DNA from 3 places in the Erwinia magellanica genome. Region 2 is predicted to be linked to each of the others. Evidence: predicted binding sites of a transcription regulator. Region 2 holds the regulator's gene; each other region holds the start of a gene.

Region 1 (3,281 bases), on a different contig from region 2:
CAAGAGTTTTGCCTCTCTGGAGGTCACCGCGCCGCTGGGTAAGGGACGGGCCTGGGTGCGCTTAACATGGCCGTCAATTTTACGGTCGGCGAAATCATTAACCACGCAGCCAGCGGCGCGCATAAAGAATACGCCAAGGGTGAACACAATCAGCACGTTAAGCGGCGGGATCGCTTTACCCGCCAGCCACAGCGCCCAAAAAGTGGGCCACAGCAGCAGCAGCGAGCCAATCGGCTTGTCGATGCGCATCAGACGGCTGTAGGCCTGGAATTTACTCACTGGAAGCCTTCTCTCCACGTTACGGGTTCCCTTTAGCCAACAGCGACTGATAAAGCGGTGCCGGCGGTAAAAACAGTTCGGTCAGCAACAGCGGCTTGCCGGAGAGACGCAGACGGGAACGCCGTCCCCATAACGCCTTATGCTGGCCCGGCTCGATAAAATCTCGCGTCAGCGTTGAAGAAGAAAAAAGATAACGTCCCAGCGGGCGGGTGCCCAGCTGTTGCAACATCTGCTCTGGCCCGATCAGGGTTGATTCAGGGACAATTGTCCGGCCAGCGAGCCAGGGCACGCCGTCGCCACACAGCAAAATTTCACGCAGCCAGTAGCGGGATTCCTGAGGGAGAAATTCCACCTCCTGCGCCGCATCCTCTGGCCCAATAAACCCTTCACGCACAATATTCACCGTCACTTTTTCACAGTGACGTTCAAAACGTTGCGTCATGGAATCTTCTTCCATCAACCAGTCCAGCAGCGGCCTGGTCAACAAGGGCGAGGAGGCAGGAAGCCACTCAAGGGCGCGCAATTGCGTCAGCGCGTTTTCAGCCATTCGGCTTCTCCGGGCAAAAAATTGGGTGCCATAGTGTAACGCAGAGGTTAAAGGAGAACACAGCATGAGAAGGGAAATTAATGCGAATTTTGCCGGGAGCGTTGCGCGCCCTTCAGGGCGCGCCGGAAATCATTCGCGCTTCAGGCGATTGCTGTTAGCCAGCCAGAGAGTCACCACCAGGATCAGAATAGCGACGGAATAGGCGAGCGTATCCAGCGGATTTTTATGATCAACAATGATCAGGCGAATAATGGCCGTGATACCGATATAAACGAAATAGCGCAGCGGGAAGTGATAGCCCGACTGAAAGTACTTCACGATCAGGGCAATAAATTCAAAGTAGAGGAAATAGATTACTATTCCATCGATCAATAAATAGGAAGAGGTCTGTTCGCCGGCGTTCAGCAACACGTTGGCGAGATGAAAGGTCTCCTTGCCTAAAAAAACGGCCAGAATGCAGGCCAGTCCTATCAGCCCAATATTCAGCAACATCTGTAATAACCAGGCGATACGCGTGGCGGTAATCATGGTGCTTCCTCTAAAATCATGGTTATTGGTCAGGTTAATCCTGATACGCACAATATGCTTTAGTGTGAGCCAGTTCACAAGTTTTGCTTAGCCACCGCCCCGCTTTCCGCAGCAGTCGCTGATAAAGCCGCCGCTTTTACTCAACAGCACCCGGTTCCCCATGCCTTTGCGCTCCGTGACAGGGGCTGACGCAGCAGGCAGTTCCAATAAAAAAGGGTGCACACTGTGCACCCTTTGCAAGCCCCATTCAGGCTTTTTGACCCGCCGCGTTTGGTTAGCGGAAATCGCGATCCCGGTCACTGGTCATATCATACAGCTGGTATTTACGACCCAGCATCTGCCCGCCATCACGCGTCAACGGCGTCCAGCTTACCTGCGCACGGCCACGCGTTGGCGAAGCAGTAAACAGATCCATTGGAATCGAGATATAGAAGCCTTTGGTGAAGTCTCCTTCGCCGTACTCTTCCGCCGAAACGTTGGTTTTGGTGGCGTAAGCGCCCACAATCACACCGCTGTCGAACTGGCGGGAGACATCAATGGTGGCCCCTTTATCTTCGGCCAGATACTGACCCACGCTGGCTTTCACCAGCACCTGGTTATTAAAGAAGGAAGGACGCCAGTAGGCTGTCAGATTACCGACTTTTGCTGTGTAGTCGGTAAACTGCATCATGTTGTCCCAGTCACGCTGTTTGACGTAGTTGGCATCGATGCCCACTGCCCAGTCAGAGTCCAGCGGACGGTAGATCACTTCGCCCCCGACGCCACCGTACATGGTTTCCAGATAGCCGCCATAGATCTGGCCGTAGAAGCCATTACCCAGGGCGTGCATGTAGTTGGCCTGCAAATTATTAACGTAGACGTTGTTATCCACATAGTCGCGAATATGCGTACGAACGCGAGGCAATGAAGAGTCGTTTGGTGCACCGTTGTAATTAAATTTATCGTAGTTGTTTGCCAGATTGCCGAACACGCTACCATCAATCAGCAGGTGCTTCGTCAACCAGTAATTGGCGTTTGCCATCACGCCTACCTGGTAGAGATAGAAGCTCTCCGGGCCGCCAACAGACTGATTCAGAACCGGCGCTATGCTGTAGTTGAAGTCATCAGCATCAATATAGTAACCCTGCTCGGTATGGCCCGGATCGACCGGCTCAACACGCTTTTGATCCAGCGTCTGCTCTTTGCCCAGCGGATAGCCTTCCAGCTGCTGGCGAAGGCTGGCGACCCTGGTTTCCGTGGTGACTTGCGGCATCCGGTCGCGAATTTCCGTCACTTTCAGCGTGTCGATATTGGCTGGCAGGTTATTCATCAGGATCACGTTAGCGCGATCCACCCCTTCCTGGGTATCACGATACTTTGTCTGCCGCCCGGAGACGTACAGCGTGTGATCCTGCACCTGAATATTTGGCGCATCCAGTCCGGCGTTATATTTCAAATCGGTCAGCTGGCTCGCCACGGCAGTCTGCTCAAGAAACTCACCCTGCGGTTGCGGTTTATAAGCGGGTTTGGCGGAATCAATGGAAGCCGTATGCAGATCGTTGAAGTTAGTACGCAGCGTGAAGCCAGCCATAAAGGTGTTGCCGCGCTCGTAGCTGACATTCACATCTGCCCAGTCGGTAAGACGATAGATGGCACCGACGTTAATTTTGCTTTTCTGTTCAAGGCGGCCGGCAAAGTCATCCTGATAATCGTTGCCTTCATATTCCGCCTTCAGGCGAAGCGGCTGCCAGGGGGTCTGATACTCCACGCCGCCAAAAATCGCCGCAGGGCCTTTAAACATATCCTTGCCGCTGACGGAACCTGCTGTCCCGCTGGTGTCAGAACGGTTGCAGTAGCTGCTGTCTGCTTCACAGAACGGGTTTTTCACCGTGCCGCTGTTACCCAGATAACCAAAACCCAGGCCCAGCGTGAAATCAAACGGCCCCCA
Region 2 (3,281 bases):
CCCATCAGCGTATCAAGCAGGCGGGGCAGCAGGAAGTCCGCGCCGTTAAGTGACAGCAGCTGAAGGGACCAGACCGCGGTCACCGTGAAGCCAATCATTGCGAAGCCGTAGAATTTACGGATAAACAGATAGCTGATAAGCGTAATCGCCAGCATCACCAGCAGCACCACCGATTCTGGCGCATGAAGGCGCAGCGTGATGGCGGCGATAATCAGTCCCGCCAGGGTGCCCAGCGCACGGTGCTGGATCCGCACGCGGGTTGCGCTGTAGCCGTTCTGGCTGACAAACATCACCGTCATCAGGATCCAGTAAGGCTTCGGCAAATTAAAGAACAGCGCCAGCGAGCTGGCAAAAGTCAGCATCACGGCAAAGCGGGAGGCAGTGCGCAGCGCGGCTGATTTCAGCGACAGATAGCTTCTGATAGCGGGTAACAAGGGCAGACGACGCTGGCGGTCAGCCATCAAATCCCGCTGATACAGAGGCCGCTGGGTACGTAAAACCCTGGCGATACGGCTGAAATGATAATAACAAAAGGTGCCCACCGGATTGTCCGGGTGCTGGCGGGAGATCTTCTCCAGCGCCTGTAGCTGCTTATCCATCGTGAAGCGTTCAGGCAGCTTGTGATAAAGAATATCGTCAGCCAGTACGCGAAGCCGGGCGGCGATGGTTTGCGCATTCCAGCGGATCACCGCTTCAGCATGGCTCTGCTCTACCAGCTTCTGAACCTCTTCGGGCTGATGCAGGCTGACCGAAATATGTTCCTGCAAATCCAGCGCCACCTGGAACGCTCTGGTCAGGCGTTTGTGATGGTTATAGCGGGTGGCAGAGAGCATATGCATCTGCTGGTAGCAGGTAGTGATCAGATCGACAGCTTTCTGCTGCCGGGCCAGCAGTGGTGGCAGCGCCTTTTCAGGATCTGTCAGCTGGGTCAGCAGGGAATATTTGGCTTCGCAGTAGCCCGCCAGCTCGCGGTAGAGCAGGCTGAGCGTCTCCCGCATCGGCTGCTCTTTCCACAGCCAGAACCAGAACCAGTTAAAAAGGCCATACCAGATGGTGCCCAGCACGTAGAGCATTGGCGGTTCCCATATTGGCATCCGGCCAGCCAGGCTGAGGGTGAAAATAGCGGCAATCAGCGAGCCGGGCAGCAGTCGGCCATGCAGCGGGCTGATCTCACCGGTTATGCCCAGCAGCATCGTCATGGTGAAGAGAATAGCGGGTAAAGGCACCGCATGTCCGCCCAGATACTGGATCAGGAAGCTGCTGAAGGCGAACAGGCTTCCGCCGATGATCAGGCGTTTGAAGAAGCGTTTGTGAGGAGTATCAAGACCAGCGATGTTGCAACAGGCAGGCACTAAAGAGAAAAGCAGGCCCCGTTGCAGGTCACCCAGCAGCCAGCCGACAGCCACCGGTAAGCAGAGCACCAGCGTCTGGCGCAGCGCGTAGTTCACTTCAGGGTGATAGATCAGTCGACGCCACATCACTCCGTACCAAATAAAAAGGCGCAACAAGAGCTGTTGCGCCGTGGATCAGAGCCGATCAGCGTGTGCCGTAGACAACGATGGTTTTACCATGTGCTGAGATCAGGTTCTGATCTTCCAGCATTTTCAGAATACGGCCTACGGTTTCGCGTGAGCAGCCAACAATCTGCCCAATCTCCTGACGGGTGATTTTGATCTGCATCCCGTCCGGGTGGGTCATGGCGTCGGGTTGCTTCGCCAGGTTGAGCAGGGTCTGCGCAATGCGACCTGTGACATCAAGGAAAGCTAAATTGCCCACTTTCTCTGAGGTAACCTGAAGTCGACTCGCCATCTGTGCCGAGAGGCGCATCAGAATGTCAGGGTTGACCTGAATAAGCTGACGGAATTTTTTATAAGAGATTTCAGCCACTTCACAGGCTGTTTTCGCACGTACCCACGCGCTACGCTCCTGACCTTCTTCAAACAGGCCAAGTTCGCCAATGAAGTCACCCTGGTTGAGGTAAGAGAGGATCATCTCTTTGCCTTCTTCATCCTTGATAAGCACCGCTACTGCGCCTTTGACGATGTAGTAGAGGGTTTCTGCCTTTTCACCCTGATGAATCAGCGTGCTCTTGGATGGATACTTATGAATATGGCAATGTGACAGGAACCATTCAAGTGTCGGGTCTGTTTGCGGTTTGCCGAGAACCATTCGCTGTTATCCTCTGTTGTCATCGTGCCTAAATACAGGGGCAGAGTTCCCTGTCAGGCGTTGAAATAATCAAGCGTTTCCCATCAGGAAATGTATTCGGGCCTCTGTGAAAAGCCTGGCTCGTTATGTTGTCTTGTTTCGTCGTGCCTGTAGAGTACTGACGAAAATATTACAGCTTTGTTTGTAGCACAGCTTTCAGTGAGTGTCTTCTGTTGTCTCGCTTCAGCATAGTGTGAAAACTGCCACATTGCCGTTTTTCAGGCTAAAGCGTAATCTGATGTTAACTAAATGAATTAGAGGAACTTGTTATGCAGGCTCGGGTCAAGTGGGTTGAAGGGTTAACGTTTTTGGGAGAATCCTCATCGGGACACCAGGTATTGATGGATGGAAACGCCGGGGATAAAGCGCCAAGTCCTATGGAAATGGTGCTGATGGCTGCGGGTGGATGCAGCGCCATCGACGTGGTCTCTATTCTGCAAAAGGGCCGTCATAACGTAAAGGATTGCGAGGTGAAGCTCACCTCAGAGCGGCGCGAAGAGGCTCCCCGCCTCTTCACCCATATTAATCTGCACTTTATTATCAGCGGCGTCGGGCTGAGTGACAAAGCCGTCTCGCGCGCTGTCGATCTTTCGGCAGAGAAGTATTGCTCTGTGGCGCTGATGCTGGGTAAAGGGGTTAATATGACCCACAGCTATGAAGTGATCGAATTACAGGAAAAGTAGATCGCTGAGCAGGGGAGTAACGTCTGTTTACCGGGGCGTTACTCAATTTTCTTGCCCTGAATCAGACGTTTAACCAACGGCCCCATAATCAGCTCCATTGCCAGCCCCATTTTCCCGCCCGGCACCACCAGCGTATTGATATGCGAGATAAAGGATCCCTGTAGCATCGACAACAGGTAGGGGAAGTCAATATCTTCCAGCGCCTGGAAGTGGATCACCACAAAGCTTTCATCCAGCGAAGGGATAGCCCTGGCTGCAAAGGGATTGGAGGTATCCACCGTCGGCACACGCTGGAAGTTAATGTGTGTGCGCGAAAACTGCGGCGTAATGAAGTTAATGTAATCCTCCATTGAGCGCACCACTGAATCCATTACCGCTTCACGCGAATGG
Region 3 (3,281 bases), on a different contig from region 2:
CAGATGAATGCGTACCGGTACGCGCTGCGCCAGCCGCACCCACTCAAGGTTGGAGTCGATGGTAGCCATGCCTTTGCTGTCGATGGTGCTGCTGCTGTTCGTTACGCCTGCGGCAACGCTGTCTACCGTGCCGTGCAGAACCCGGTTACTGCCCAGCGGGGTGATTTCAACCCGGTAACCCGGACGGACGCCCTCCAGCTTGGTCTCTTCCATATAGGCCAGCACATAGAAAGTATGCTGCTGAACCAGCGCCACCGCCGTGGAGCCGCGGGTAATAAACTCTCCCCGGTAGACATTCAGGTTGGTGACCCAGCCATCGGAAGGCGCTTTAACCACGGTACGGGCCAGATCCAGCTTAGCGGTATCACGCGTGGCAACCGCTTTCGCCAGCTGATGTTCCGAAGTCTGGTAATCGTTATTAGACTGCTCGATTGCTTCACGGGACATGGCGGAAACGCCGAGCTGATTACGACGGCTGGCTTCACGCCGCTTCTCATTCACCAGCGCCTGATAGTAAGCCACGTCCGCTTCCGCTTCATCTAACGCCTGCTGATAACGGGGCTGATCGACCACAAAAAGCACCTGGTCTTTTTTCACCAGTTGGTTATCACGGACGCGCACATCGGAAATCAGCCCGCTGACGTCGGGGGCAATAGCCACGACATTAGCGGTAAATTTAGCATCACGCGTCCAGGGCGATTCGGTATAGAAGACCCATGCGCGGAAGATAACGATGACGGCGATAATCACCAGAATAATGGTAATGGCGTATCGGGCAATTTTAGTTGTTAGCGCTTTCACTAAGACCTCAGACAAACAATCGGGAAACCAGGTAGAACAGGCAGCAATAGAGTGCCGTATTAAACAGTGCAGGATGCCAGACCAGGTCATAGATCCCGGTAGGCGTCAGCAGCCGACGCACCAGCCAGAACAGCATCAGTGACACTATAATTTCAAAGAAGATGGGCGGAAACGAAAGCCCAAATATCACAATAACCGGAAGCACACTCATCTTTTTTCCTTGTCAGTACCTTGCCGGGCACACGCCTTGCAACAGGCTCCCTCCCTGATAAGGGGGTCTGCTGATCTACAGGTTGAAGGTAATTCATGACGGTAAGCTGTCAGATAATCCTAACCGGCGCTCAATGAATCATAGCGTATCCATGAGCCTGCATAGTGACGAGTAGAGTTACAAGAGAGTAACCCGGCGGTGCTATAGTAACGCGCCTGACTATACGTTTTCTACCTAATGTGATCTAAATCACTTTTAAGCCAGAGTTAATAATGGACAGATTAAAAGGCATGTCGGTTTTTGCCCGCGTAGTGGAGCTGGGTTCTTTTACGGCCGCGGCACAGCGGCTGCAAATGAGCGTCTCCGCCGTCAGCCAGAGTGTGGCCAGGCTGGAAGATGAACTTCAGGTCAAGCTGCTGAACCGGAGTACGCGCAGTCTTGGGCTAACGGAAGCGGGAAAAATCTATTTTCAGGGTTGCCGCCGCATGATGCTGGAAGCACAGCAGGTACATGAACAGCTTTATGCGTTCAATAACACTCCGGTTGGCGCGCTACGCATCGGCAGCTCCTCAACAATGGCGCAAAATGTGCTGGCGACAATGACGGCTGAAATGCTGAAAGAGTACCCAGGACTGACGGTAAGCCTGGTGACCGGTAACCCCGCACCTGACCTGATTGCTGACGGGCTGGATCTGCTTATTCGCGTAGGCGCACTTCAGGACTCCAGCCTGTTTTCACGACGCCTGGGATCGATGCCCATGGTGGTCTGCGCAGCGAAAAGCTATCTGACGCTGCATGGCACCCCGGATAACCCCGCAGATATCGGTAAGTTTTCCTGGCTGGAGTACAGCATTCGTCCCGACAATGACTTTGACCTGATTTCGCCGGAAGGGGTCTCTATTCGCCTTTCACCCCAGGGCCGTTTCGCTACCAATGATTCACAAACGCTGATCCGCTGGCTGGTGTCTGGTGCCGGGATTGCCTATCTCCCTCTGATGTGGGTGATAGAGGAGATCAATGCCGGGAAAGTGGATATTCTGTTTACGCACTATCATTCAGCGCCAAGACCGGTCTATGCCGTCTATACGCAGAAAGATAAACTGCCGCTGAAGGTGGAAGTCTGCATAAATTATCTGACGGAGTATTTTGATAAAGTGGCGGATATCTATCAGGGATCGCGGCAGGAGTAGTACCAGCGAAAAAAATAGAGCGCTAAAAGCGCTCTATTCAGGGGTTACTCATCTTCTGCTTAAAGCTCTAACCGTCCCCACTACAGAAAGGGGAAGTGCTCCCGGTAGAAGTTGTGGGATCAGGCCGTGCCGCCCACCGTCAGCTTATCTAACTTCAGGGTGGGCTGACCTACGCCGACCGGCAGACTCTGCCCCTCTTTACCGCAAACGCCCACGCCTTTATCCAGCGCCAGATCGTTTCCGACCATAGAAATTTGCTGCATCGCTTCAATGCCGGAACCGATCAGGGTCGCGCCTTTGACCGGTTTGGTAACTTTACCGTTCTCAATCAGGTACGCCTCAGAGGTTGAGAAGACAAACTTACCGGAAGTGATGTCCACCTGGCCGCCGCCAAAGTTGGGTGCATAGAGGCCATACTCAACGCTTTCAATAATATCCTGCGGCGTTGATTTCCCTGCCAGCATATAGGTATTGGTCATGCGTGGCATTGGTAAATGGGCGTAGGATTCACGACGACCGTTGCCGGTTGGGCTTACGCCCATCAGCCGCGCATTCAGCTTATCCTGCATATAGCCTTTCAGAATGCCGTTTTCAATCAGCACGTTATACTGACCCGGCACGCCTTCATCATCTACCGCGAGGGAACCGCGCAGCCCTTCAATAGTACCGTCATCTACCACGGTACAGATTTCAGAAGCCACCAGCTGCCCCATCTGCCCGCTGAACACCGAGGTGCCACGACGATTGAAGTCACCTTCAAGGCCATGCCCAACGGCTTCATGCAGCAGTACGCCAGGCCAGCCAGCGCCCAGCACCACCGGGATCGTGCCGGCCGGCGCTGCTACTGCATTCAGGTTCACCAGTGCCATGCGCACCGCCTCACGCGCCCAGGCTTCTGCGCGCATTTCGCCAGACTCATCGGCGAGGAAAAATTCATAGCCGAAACGGCCGCCGCCGCCGCTGGAGCCGCGTTCACGCTTACCGTTTTCCTCAACCTGCACGCTGACAGAGAGGCGTACCAGAGGGCGTACATCGGTCGCCAGCGTTCCATCGGTAGCGGCCACCAGAATCAGTTCATA

What was found. The regulator CRP, encoded in region 2, controls carbon source genes, mostly activating them, when cyclic AMP is high. The targets are predictions, from matches to a motif close to ATGTGANNNNNNTCACAT.
Region 1: psiE (phosphate-starvation-inducible protein PsiE) is a predicted target of CRP. The motif match lies at 1,417-1,434, and genes of this name have one in related genera.
Region 3: aaeR (HTH-type transcriptional activator AaeR) is a predicted target of CRP. The motif match lies at 1,250-1,267, and genes of this name have one in related genera.

Annotation. Positions count from the first base shown of each region.
Region 1 covers NZ_JBCHVC010000003.1:540,481-543,761, forward strand. The annotation lists gene ubiA (4-hydroxybenzoate octaprenyltransferase) at 1-279, opposite strand, end outside; gene ubiC (chorismate lyase) at 299-826, opposite strand; gene psiE (phosphate-starvation-inducible protein PsiE) at 956-1,354, opposite strand; gene AAH450_RS14260 (YjbH domain-containing protein) at 1,629-3,281, opposite strand, start outside.
Region 2 covers NZ_JBCHVC010000004.1:51,268-54,548, reverse strand. The annotation lists gene AAH450_RS14770 (YccS/YhfK family putative transporter) at 1-1,478, opposite strand, end outside; gene crp (cAMP-activated global transcriptional regulator CRP) at 1,537-2,169, opposite strand; gene AAH450_RS14760 (OsmC family protein) at 2,478-2,891, shown strand; gene AAH450_RS14755 (phosphoribulokinase) at 2,930-3,281, opposite strand, start outside.
Region 3 covers NZ_JBCHVC010000006.1:140,083-143,363, forward strand. The annotation lists gene aaeA (p-hydroxybenzoic acid efflux pump subunit AaeA) at 1-801, opposite strand, end outside; gene aaeX (p-hydroxybenzoic acid efflux pump operon protein AaeX) at 809-1,012, opposite strand; gene aaeR (HTH-type transcriptional activator AaeR) at 1,285-2,202, shown strand; gene tldD (metalloprotease TldD) at 2,322-3,281, opposite strand, start outside.